2 regions of the Tessaracoccus pujii genome follow, and region 2 is predicted to be linked to the other one. Evidence: predicted binding sites of a transcription regulator. Region 2 holds the regulator's gene; the other holds the start of a gene.

Region 1 (5,751 bases), 730 kb from region 2:
CACCGATCAGCAGCGCCAGCCGAACGTCGCCGAAGCCGAGTCCGGGGGAGAGGTACCACGCCAGGTACAGCAGCCCGAACGCCGCCACCGCCCCGACGACGGCGCCCACGGCCGCCCGGATGTCCAGCACCGCCAGCCCCACCAGTCCCAGCCCCATCGCCGCGACACCCACGTAGTGCAGCTGTTTCGGCAGGAATGTGGTCCGGAGGTCGACGTAGGCCAGGGGGGCGCCGATCCCGAGGTACGGCACCCACAGCCACCACAGCTCCGTCGGCAGTACCCAGAGCGCCAGGGCCGCCAGGAACGCCCCGGCCGTCACCCCCGCAACGCTCCATGCGTTGACCAGCGTGGCAAAGTCCGGCGCCTCGTCGTCGTCCAGCACGCGCACCCGTGGCACCGCGAGCGCCATGACGACGGCGGCCACCACCGCGACCACCCCGGCAGCCACCCACACCATGCCCCGACCCTAGCCCCTGCCCGGTCCTCCTTGATGGCCAAGGTCGTGCCAGGCGTCCTGCGGTGAGGATCTGCAAAGTGCCAGCACACAAGGCTGCAAAGTGTAAGCGTAGAGCGCTGCAAAGTGTAAGCTTTCCCACGATCCAACCCCGGTTGATAGGAGGCGAGATGGATTACCTTCCCCGGATCGTCGACACGCTCCTATCGGCCCGCCTGGCATCCTCGGGTGCGGTCCTGATCGAGGGGCCCAAGGCATGTGGCAAGACCCGCACAGCCCAGCGGGCGTCCGCCAGCGCGGTTTACCTCGACGTCGATGAGGCTGCCCTTCGTGCGCTGGAAGTCGATCCCGCCTTGGTGCTGTCAGGTGCCGCCCCACGCCTCATCGATGAGTGGCAGCTGGATGGCACTCGTGTCTGGAACTTCGTGCGTGCTGAGGTGGACAAGCGTGGCGCACCTGGACAGTTCGTCCTGACCGGTTCGGCGGTGCCCAGCGATGATGTGCGCCGGCATTCCGGCGCTGGGCGATTCGCGCGGCTGGTCATGCGCCCGCTGTCCCTCTTCGAGTCGGGGGAGTCCACTGGGGTGTTGTCCCTCGAGGCCATGCTTGCTGGCGATCGCCCCACTTCGCCAGCTGATGCCACGACCCCCCAGCGGACAGCAGAACTGGTGGTTCGAGGCGGCTGGCCGTTGAACCTCGGTTTGTCGACGCGTGATGCAGCTGCGGCAAACCGTGACTACCTGCGCACAGTCGCAGAGGTCGACCTCCCACGGATTTCGGGGCCTCGCCGAGACCCTGTGCGGGTCATGCGATTCATTCAGGCACTGGCCCGAAACACGGCGATGGAGCACAACGTGACCAGGTTGGCCACAGAGGCTGAAGGCCTCGACGCCACAGTCTCGCGGCTCTCGGCCCATGAGTATCAGGATGCACTCACCAGGCTCATGCTCCTTGAGGTACAGCCGGCATGGGCGACGCACCTGAGATCTCGGGCGCGACTGCGGGGGAGGCCGCGAACCCATCTCGTAGACCCCTCTCTCGCTGCGGCGGCCCTGGAAGCCAGCCCGACGAAACTCGTGCGAGATCTCAACACCTTCGGACTACTTTTCGAGTCGCTGGCGGTCCGGGACGCTCGTGTCTACGCTGATGCCCTCGATGGTTCGGTCTACCACTACCGTGACTCCGATGGGCTGGAGGTGGACCTGATCATCGCGACCCGGGACGGGACCTGGGGCGCGTTCGAGGTCAAGCTGGGGCCGGGACAGGTGGACCGAGCGGCGTCTTCTCTGCTGAAATTCGCGGCCAAAGTCGACACCGACAAGAGCGGTGCCCCGGCCGTCCTCGGGGTGATCACCGCGAGTGGCTACGGCTACACCAGGCCCGACGGAGTGATGGTGATCCCGATCGGTGCCTTCGGGCCGTGATCCCAGGCGCGCTCGGGGGCAAGGCGCAGGGGCGTACCGGGCTCGCGCCTCGGGTCCAGTGCCAGCCGCCTATCCTGTCCCAATGCCGCGACACTTGAGCCCAGCGGAAGCCAGACGACTCGCCATCTCCGCGCAGGGCCTAGCCGCGCCACGCCCGACGACGCCCACCACCGCGTCCATCAACCGGGCGATCGCACGTATGGGCGTCCTCCAGCTCGACACCGTCAACGTCTTCGAGCGCTCCCACTACCTCCCGCTGCTCGCGCGCCTCGGGCCGTATCCGAAGGCCGCCCTCGACGCCCTCCTCCACCACGACACCCCCGCCACACCGCGCCTCGGCCGCTACACCGAGTACCTGGCCCACGAGGCCACCGTCATCCCCGTCTCGGACTGGCCGCTGTGGCACTGGCATCGCGTCGCCCCGAAGCGCCCGGGCTTCCAGAACTGGGCCACCGAGAACAAGGAGCTGATTGCCGACGTCCTGGCCGAGTTCGCCGACCGAGGCCCGCTGCGCATCCGCGACCTCGACCATCCCCAGAACGTCTCCCTCGGCGGCGGCTGGTGGAACAAGAACGACGTGCACTGGGCAGCGCAGTACCTGTTCCGCACCGGCGATCTGGTCACCGTCGGCCGCCAACGCTTCGAGCGCGTCCTCGCCCCCGCCACCGCCGTCCTCCCACCCGAAACCCTCGAACCCATGCCCAAGCAGGACGCCGTCCGCGAGCTCGTCCGTCGCGCCGCCGTCGCGCATGGGGTCGCCACCCTCGACGACCTGGCCGACTATCCCCGCCTCAAGATCGCCGACGCGCGCCTCGCCGTCGAGCAGCTCGTGGCCGACGGCGAACTCCAGCCCGTGACCGTCGACGGGTGGGCGAAGGACGCGTGGATGCCGGCCGGCCGGCGCATCCCCAGGCGGGTCCATGCCGACGCGTTACTCAGCCCGTTCGACCCCCTGGTCTGGTACCGCCCCCGCGCGGAGCGGCTGTTCGACTTCCATTACCGCATCTCCATCTACACGCCCAAGGAGCAGCGCGAGCACGGCTACTACGTGCTGCCGGTGCTGCTCGACGACCAGATCGCGGCCCGCATCGACCTCAAGAGCGACCGCAAGGCCGGCATCCTGCGCGTCCAGCACGCCCACGTCGAGCCGACACATGAGGGGAGCGTCGACGACGTGGCGAGGCGCGTTGCCTCCCTGCTGACCGAGGCGGCCGAGTGGCAGGGCCTGTCCGACGTCGCGGTGACCGGCCCCGGCACCCTCGCCCCAGCACTGGCCGGACTCGTCAGCTGAGGGTCGCGAACTTCCCGACGCTGGGCGCGTCGGTCGATGTGCTCGATCTAGGGGCGACCGCATCCTACGGCCGACGGGGGACATGGTCCGGCCGTCGATCCTGGCCCCTCAAGTACAGCTGCATCCGTTTCGTGGGCGAGATCACCGGTTTCCTGGTGACTGGATCGAACGTGACGGTCCACTGGTCCGCGGCGTCGTTGAAGCGCTGCGGCTCTACGACCGCGTGGTGGTGGGCGCAGAGCAAGACCATGTTTCCCAGCGATGTGGGCCCGTCGAGGTACCACGGCACGACGTGGTGGGCCTCGCACGCCGTGTCCGGTGCGGTGCAGTTGGGGAAGGCGCAGCCTCCGTCGCGGATGGAGAGCGCCTTGCGCAGCCCGGCGGGGACGAGCCGCTTCGTCAGGCCGAGGTCCAGCACCTCGGACCGGGCGCCGAGAACCGCGGGCGTGAGGTCCGCGTCGCAGCAGAGCCGGCGCAGGTCCCCAGGCGCGATCTCCGCACCCGACGCCAACACGCCCACCGCCTCTGCGCGCTCCCGCAGGTCCGACTCCTGGATGGTGACGACGATCCGCGGCCGGTCTCCGGCCACCGTCGGCGCCCCGCGATGCTCCTTCATCAAGGTGGCGAACGCGTCCGCCCGGCGCTGCTCGGGGGTGCGGCCCTGATCCGCCGCCGCATGGTCGCGCAGCATCTGCGGGCCGGGGCGCAGCGCCCGGACGTCTGCCAGCCGATCCCGCGCCGCGCGTCGGTCCGCCTGCACGTACGCCTCGACGGCCGCCACGAGCGGCGCGGCGTCCACCGCGGGCAGCGACCCCCGGAACCACACCGACCCGTCGCCGTCGTCGCCGTAGCTGAACGCCCGCTTCGCACGGGCCCGTCGCGCCTGCGCCTCGACGTCCGCCACCCGCTGCTCCGGCGTGGGGACCTGCTCGGGTGCGACCTCCGCCAACACCACCGGCGCCAGCTTCGACAACTCGCGCGGCGTGGTGGAGCCCGCGCGCCCGAGGAACACCTCCTCAGCCCGCACAAGCTGCTCCGGGCTCAGCCCGGCCGGCAGCTGCGACATGCCCTGGGAGATGGCCACCGCATGCGCGGGCGAGACGTCACCGTCCAGCGCGGCCTGCTTCACCTGGGAGTGGGCGGCCACGTCGCGTGCCTGGAACACCTTCGCGGCGGCCTCCTTCGCGTCTCGCTGCTCCGTCACAGCAAGGAACGATGTGAGGGGAGTCCCGGCCGCCCTCATCGATGCCTGCGCCCGGTTGGCCTCGTCGGTGAGCACATGGGCGAGCGTCTCCAGCCGCTCCGACAACCGCCGCGCACGCTGCATCAGCCGGAGCCTGGCCGGGGCGTCGAGCCTCTCGCGCTCAGCGTGGTCCACCAGCGACAGCGCGGATTCCAACGCGCTGAGCGCCTGGTCCGTGGTGAGCCGCTTCTGGAACATGCCTCCATGCTAATCGAACACAAGAGCCATTCCAAGCCCCAGGGGAGACTGTTATCCAATCGTGATAATCGAACGCGTGAGCGGTAACGGGCTGAGGGTGGCCCCGGAGGAAGCGACCACCCGATGGAGGTTTGAGACGCCAAGTTCTGGGTACGAGACAGGTAACCATCTACCCCACAGGAGGAATCATGGGAGCCGACGACAAGATCCGCAACGCCGCTGAGGAAGCGGGCGGCAAGGTCAAGGAAGGCCTCGGCAAGGTCACCGACAACGAGCGCCTCGAAGCCGAGGGCAAGGCCGACCAGACCTCGGCCGATATCAAGCAGGCCGGCGAGAAGGTCAAGGACATCTTCAAGTAGCCAGCCCAGCCCCGACGACGGCGGCCGGTCACCTCAGCAGGTGGCCGGCCGCCGCCACGTCCATCCGCTCGCCGAGGAGGGCCCGCGTCTCGAAGGGGCGAGACCCAACGTCACCCGCCCAGCCGCGACAATGCTCCGACGATGACCCCCAGGTACCCGTCGATCTGCCGAGCCGCGACCCCAGCAGCCTCCGATCCCCGACGGTACGGATCCGCGACCTCGTCGCCCTCCTCGGACGTCCGGTGCCGCCACAGGTGCTCAACCACGGAATCCAACGTCACCTCAGCAGGCAGTTCGCCCAGCACCCGCGCCGCGTGCCCGATGACGAACGCCTTTCGCCCGAGCGCCGGCCACTCGTCGAGGATGTAGCGACGGTGCTCCGCGGCCATGGCCAGGATCAGGTCCGCCTCCTCCACCAGGGAGCGCGTCAGCTGCCGTGCCCGGTGCGCGTCCGCCTCTCCGCGACCCCCGAGCTCCGCGGCCATCGGCGGATCGATCCCCTGCCCGACGAGGGCGCGCGTCCCGGCCGACACGAACACCACCCCCTCCGGAGCCGACGCCCCTGCCGCGACCTCGGCATACGCCGACCGGCAGATGTTCCCCGTGCACACGAACAGCACGGTGTACGGCCGCTCACGCCCAGCACCCCCCGCCATGGCCGCCCCGGACGCCACCGGCACGGCAGCCACAGCCCCAGCCCCGGATGACTCGACGGCGCCCTCACCGGCGACGGCGCCACCGGACCCCGCTGGGCCGCTCTGTCGGGGCAGGTGGTCGATCAG
Region 2 (5,751 bases):
GGACGGGCGTGGTGGCTGCGGCCGCCGCCTACCGGGACCGCAGCGGGCACACCGGCACCACCGTCGTCACGGTGCCCGGCGGCGAGCTGTCCGTCGAGCTGACCGGAGACAGGGCGCGGCTCACGGGTCCCGCCGTCATCATCGGTCGCGGCGAGTTCTGGATCTGAGCCCCATCCTCCGGCTCCGGTTTTTCCACAGGCTTAGCACCGCGGCTTGGCTGGCTGCGCGTCGGCTGGGAGAATGGCTGAACGATGAATGACGAATTCCTGGACCAGCAGCCCGATCTCGACGACGGCGAACAGGAGGACCTGGCGGCCAGGCACTCCCTGCGGCGCGTCGACGGCCTGCGCACCGAGCTCGAGGACGTCACCGAGGTCGAGTACAGGCAGCTTCGCCTTGAGCGCGTAGTGCTCGTGAGCGTCTGGACGTCCGGCTCGCAGGAGGACGCGGACAACGCCATGGCCGAGCTGCGGCTCCTCGCCGAGACCGCCGGCTCCGAGGTGCTGGCGGAACTGGTGCAGCGGCGCAGCCACCCGGATCCTGCCACCTACATCGGAAGTGGCAAGGTGGAGGAGGTCCTGGAACTGGTGCGCGCCACCGGGGCGGACACGGTGATCTGCGACGGAGAGCTCGAGCCGGCGCAGCTACGCAACCTGGAAGACCGCGTGAAGGTCAAGGTGGTGGACCGGACCGCGCTCATCCTGGACATCTTCGCCCAGCACGCCAAGAGCGCCGAGGGCAAGGCCCAGGTGGAGATGGCGCAGCTGCAGTACCTCAAGCAGCGTCTGCGCGGATGGGGCGGCAATCTGTCGCGTCAGGCCGGCGGTCGGGCCGCGGGCGGGGCCGGTATCGGCGGCCGTGGTCCTGGCGAGACGAAGATCGAGACGGACCGCAGACGGATCCGCACCCGCATCTCCATCCTGAGGCGCAGGCTGCGGGACATGGACGCCACCCGCGAGGGCAAGCGCGCGGAGCGCCGGCGCAACCAGGTGCCGTCGGTGGCCATCGTGGGCTACACCAACGCCGGTAAGTCGTCGCTGCTCAACCGCCTCACCGGGGCGGGCGTGCTCGTCGAGGACTCCTTGTTCGCGACGTTGGATCCCACCACGCGGCGCACCGAGACCTCCGACGGCAGGGTTTTCACGCTCACGGACACGGTGGGCTTCGTCCGGCACCTGCCCCACGATCTGGTGGAGGCATTCCGGTCCACCCTCGAGGAGTCGGCACAGGCGGATCTACTCCTTCACGTGGTGGACGCCTCGGACCCCGACCCGGAGGGCCAGATCGCGGCGGTGCGGACCGTCCTGGGGGAGATCGGTGCCACGCAGGTGCCGGAGCTGCTGGTGCTGAACAAGGCAGACGCGGCGGACGAGGCCGCCATCCTCGCGTTGCGCGCCAACCATCCCGACGCCCTGGTGGTGTCCGCCCGCACCGGCCGCGGCTTCGACGAGCTTCGCGCCGTGGTGGACGAGCGGCTTCCCCGCCCGGAGATCCCGCTCACCGTGCTCGTCCCCTACGGTCGCGGTGACCTGGTGGACAAGGTACACAAGACCGCCGTGATCGATTCCCTGGAGCACACCGGCGAGGGCACCCTCATCACCGCCCGGGTCCGCGGTGACCTCGCCGACGAGCTGGCGGCCTTCGTCCGTGAGTGATCACTCCAGCATCCTGGCGGCCGCCGTCGGCGAGATCCACGGCCAGGCCCGCCCGGGGCAGGAGGCCATGGCGGACGCGGTCGCGGCATCGCTGGAGACCGGTGTCCACCTTCTTGTGCAGGCCGGCACCGGCACCGGTAAATCGCTGGGATACCTCGCTCCCGCGCTGGCGCGCTGTGTGGGCTCGGATCAGCGCATCGTCGTGGCCACCGCCACGCTCGCGCTGCAGGCGCAGCTGGCCACCAAGGACATCCCCACCGCTCTGGACGCGGTGGAGGAGGTCACCGGGACCCGTCCCAAGGCAGCCATCCTCAAGGGCCGCACCAACTACGCCTGCCTGTATCGGGCCCGTTCGGGCGGCCGCCCGGAGCAGGACTCGCTCGTCGGCAGCGCCGCGCTGGCTGAGGCCATCGCCCCCGGCGACGAAACCTCCAAGCTGGGTGCGGAGGTCCTCGCGCTCCGGGAGTGGGTGGAGGAGGAGGCGGAGCGGAAGGGTCTGGCAGATCGCGACGATGCGCCATCGCACACCGCACGAGGATGGGCGCAGGTCTCCATCCCCACCCGCGAGTGCCTGGGCGTCGCCACCTGTCCGTTCGGGTCCGAGTGCTTCGTCGAGGCCTCCCGCGAGGAGGCCCGCGGCGCGCAGCTGGTGGTCACCAACCACGCGCTCCTGGCCATCAACGCCATGCACGGCGGCACCGCCCTCCCGGAACACTCAGCCGTCATCATCGACGAGGCGCACGAGTTGGTGAGCCGCATCACCACGGCGGCCACGGACGAACTCACCCCGGGCATTGTCGAGCGCACGGCCCGCCGCGCGCTGGCCTGGCTCGACGACGACCTCGGAGTGGATTTCCTGGACCAGGCGGACGTGCTGCGCGAGGCTCTTGCGGAGTCGGAGCTCACCCGCATCACGGCAGGCTCAGCGCCGCTGGCCTATGCCGCGGCTCAACTGCGCGACGTCGCCCGCAAGGTGGTGAGTGCCCTCGGCAAGGTCACCGACGACCCGGAACGGATCCAGGCGTCCTCCGCGGTGAAGGAGATCTTCGACGTCGCCGAGCGGATCGCGAAGCTGTCCGAGGCGGACGTGGTCTGGGTGAGTGAATCCGACATTCTCGGCCGCGCCGCGTATGTGGCGCCGCTGAACGTGGCCGGGCTGCTGCGCAACCAGGTGTTCGCCGAGACCACCACGGTGCTCACCTCGGCCACACTGGAGCTCGGCGGCTCGTTCGAGGCCGCAGCCAGCTCCATGGGGCTCAACTACAACGACAGGCTCACGGGGGACGCGGAGCCGGACGACGAGTTCGCATGGCGTGGGGTGGACGTCGGATCACCGTTCGACTACTCCAGGCAGGGGATCCTCTACGTGGCCAGGCGGCTTCCGCCCCCCGGCCGGGACGGCATGAACCCAGAGACCCTGGCCGAGATCGCCCAGCTCATGTGGGCGGCCGGCGGCCGCACGCTGGGGCTCTTCGCCTCGCGTCGCGCCGCGGAACAGGCCGCTGAATACTGTCGCCGGGAGCTGCCGGACCTCACGCTCTTGTGCCAGGGGGAGGCCCAGCTGTCCGAGCTGACACGCACCTTCATCGCGGATCCCGCCACTTCGCTGTTCGGCACCATGTCACTGTGGCAGGGCGTGGATGTGCCGGGGGAGACGTGCCAGCTGGTCATCATCGACAAGCTCCCTTTCCCGCGTCCGGACGATCCGCTTATGCAGGCTCGGAAGAAGGCCGTCGACGACGCGGGCGGCAACGGATTCATGCGGGTGGCCGCGTCGCACGCGGCTCTCCTGCTGGCGCAGGGCGCCGGGCGGCTGATCCGCCGGACCGAGGATCGCGGCGTCGTGGCTGTGCTGGACCCGAGACTCGTCACGAAGCGCTACGGCGAGTTCCTCAAGTCCTCGCTTCCGGACTTCTGGATGACCACCGACGGCGATGTGGCGGTGCAGGCACTGCGCCGCCTCAGGGGTGCTGACTAGCGCACCACTAGAGCTTGCGAAGGACCGCCACGACCTTGCCCATGATGGTGGCGTGGGTGCCGTCGATGGGTGAGTAGTCGGGGTTGTGCGGGAGCAGCCACACCTTTCCGTCCTTGCGCTTGAAGGTCTTGACCGTGGCCTCGTCGTCCAGCAGCGCGGCCACGATGTCTCCGTTGTGGGCGTCCGACTGCTGGCGCACCACCACCCAGTCGCCGTTGCAGATGGCGGCGTCGATCATCGAATCCCCACGCACCTCCAGCAGGAAGACCTGGTCGTCTCCCACGAGCTGGCGCGGAAGCGCGAACACGTCCTCCACCTGCTCCTGGGCCAGGATGGGCCCACCGGCGGCGATGCGGCCGATCAGCGGGGCCGCGACGGACCTGGGCGCCTCGTCGAACGCCTGCGCCGAATCCATGCCCTCCTCACCCGGCATGGTGACCACCACAGCTCGGGGGCGGTTCGGGTCCCGGCGGAGGAATCCCTTCTCCTCCAGGACCTTGAGCTGGTAGGTGACGCTGGATGTGGAGGCCAGGCCGGCCCGCGTCGCCACTTCGCGGATGCTGGGCGGATATCCGAGTTCTTCGATGGATTGCTTCACCACGCGCAGAATGGCCAACTGGCGCGTGGTGAGGCCGTGCGCGTCCTCCGGACCGTCAGGGAACGAGGCCATGGTCCCGAGCTCGGCCTCGATGGAAGCGTTGGTGGGGCGGCCCCGTCGAGGGCGTTTCGTCTCTTCAACCATGGAACAAGATTAGCCGGTCCGCGAACGTGTGTTCGAAATCAACGTGGCGTGTCGCGCACTGTGGAGAAATTGTCAGTGGGTGCCGATGGACTACGTGTGTCGCCTACCGCGACACGCCAGGGTCGAACGGGTGTTTCATTCCGGAGGCGAAGGCGCTAGAGTTTATTTAGAACAAGCGTTCTACGGAGGAGAGAGGTTGTCATGACCGCTTCACGCGCACTGAGCTTCCGGGTTGTCGACGCCGGCGCCCGTCGGGTCGTCACGGTCTCGCCCGCTGGTCGGCCGGAGCTCGGAGGGCCGCTGGCTCGCCCGTCCCGCCCCGTCTCGCCCGGACGGGTCGGCGGCGTCGCCTCCTGCAGAGTCACCCGCCCAGTCCTACCCTTTCTCGCGCTGAAGGTGGTGGCTGTCGGGTTGCTGGCGTCCGTGGGTGCGGCCGTCTCTGCGGCCCAGTTTGTGGACATGTCGCAGGAGCCGGCCACCCGCTACGTGGCGGGGGATCCGGCCTGGGCGCACGTCGCCGCTCCCTGAAGACCGACTTGACGTGCATCGGCGATTCGCCCTTGAACATGGAGGCCCCCAGATCTAGGCTGTCCCTACATCTAGTAGTTACAGCGGTGTCTTTCCCCCATAAGTTGTGGTCCCGGCCATAGCGTGGCAAGGTTGGCCCTCCGCTGTTCACCAGGGAAGGCCCGCCGGTCATGCACTGCCCGTTCTGCCGCAACGAAGACACCAAGGTGTCTGACTCGCGCGCCACCGAGGACGGGTCCGCCATTCGCCGACGGAGGATGTGCCCTGTCTGCGAACGGAAGTTCACCACCGTCGAGCAGATCGTCCTCACCGTGGTGAAGCGTTCCGGAGTGGTGGAGTCCTTCACCAGGGACAAGGTCATCAAGGGCGTGTCCAAGGCATGCAAGGGTCGTCCCGTCACAGCCGCTCAACTGGCGGCGCTCGCCCAGCGGGTCGAGGAATCATTGAGGGCCTCAGGCCAGGCGGAGATCGCCGCCGAGCAGATCGGTGTGGCCATCCTCGGTCCACTCGAGGAGCTGGATTCGGTCGCCTACCTGCGGTTCGCCAGCGTGTACAAGAACTACGACTCGGTGGACGATTTCCAGCGCGAGATCGATCTGCTCCGGCTCAGCTCCGCCGAGAAGGAGCTCAGCCGTGAGTCCGCGGCCATCGGGGTCGCGTCGGCCCAGCAACCGCTCATCAGCTAGAGCATCAGCACAATAACCAGGAATAGATCGAGGGGAAGAACCATGACCGCGACAGCAGCACGCGCCACGCGAACGAAGGGCGCCGCACAGGGGAAGGGGCTCGTCATCGAGCGCGTCTTCACCAAGCAGGGGGTTCATCCCTACGACGAGGTGGAATGGGAT

What was found. Region 2 encodes LexA, which represses DNA repair genes until DNA is damaged. Its sites were predicted from a motif close to TCGAACANNTGTTCGA; they were not measured.
Region 1: ACX1D0_RS07095 (HNH endonuclease signature motif containing protein) is a predicted target of LexA. The motif match lies at 4,679-4,694, and genes of this name have one in related genera.

Annotation. Positions count from the first base shown of each region.
Region 1 covers NZ_CM137012.1:1,452,756-1,458,506, reverse strand. The annotation lists gene ACX1D0_RS07110 (prepilin peptidase) at 1-457, opposite strand, end outside; gene ACX1D0_RS07105 (ATP-binding protein) at 625-1,878, shown strand; gene ACX1D0_RS07100 (winged helix-turn-helix domain-containing protein) at 1,961-3,169, shown strand; gene ACX1D0_RS07095 (HNH endonuclease signature motif containing protein) at 3,234-4,610, opposite strand; gene ACX1D0_RS07090 (CsbD family protein) at 4,799-4,969, shown strand; gene ACX1D0_RS07085 (arsenate reductase/protein-tyrosine-phosphatase family protein) at 5,080-5,751, opposite strand, start outside; gene ACX1D0_RS07080 (dTDP-4-dehydrorhamnose 3,5-epimerase family protein) at 5,748-5,751, opposite strand, start outside.
Region 2 covers NZ_CM137012.1:725,697-731,447, forward strand. The annotation lists gene dapF (diaminopimelate epimerase) at 1-167, shown strand, start outside; gene hflX (GTPase HflX) at 252-1,655, shown strand; gene ACX1D0_RS03545 (ATP-dependent DNA helicase) at 1,648-3,633, shown strand; gene lexA (transcriptional repressor LexA) at 3,641-4,375, opposite strand; gene ACX1D0_RS03555 (hypothetical protein) at 4,577-4,903, shown strand; gene nrdR (transcriptional regulator NrdR) at 5,074-5,589, shown strand; gene ACX1D0_RS03565 (vitamin B12-dependent ribonucleotide reductase) at 5,632-5,751, shown strand, end outside.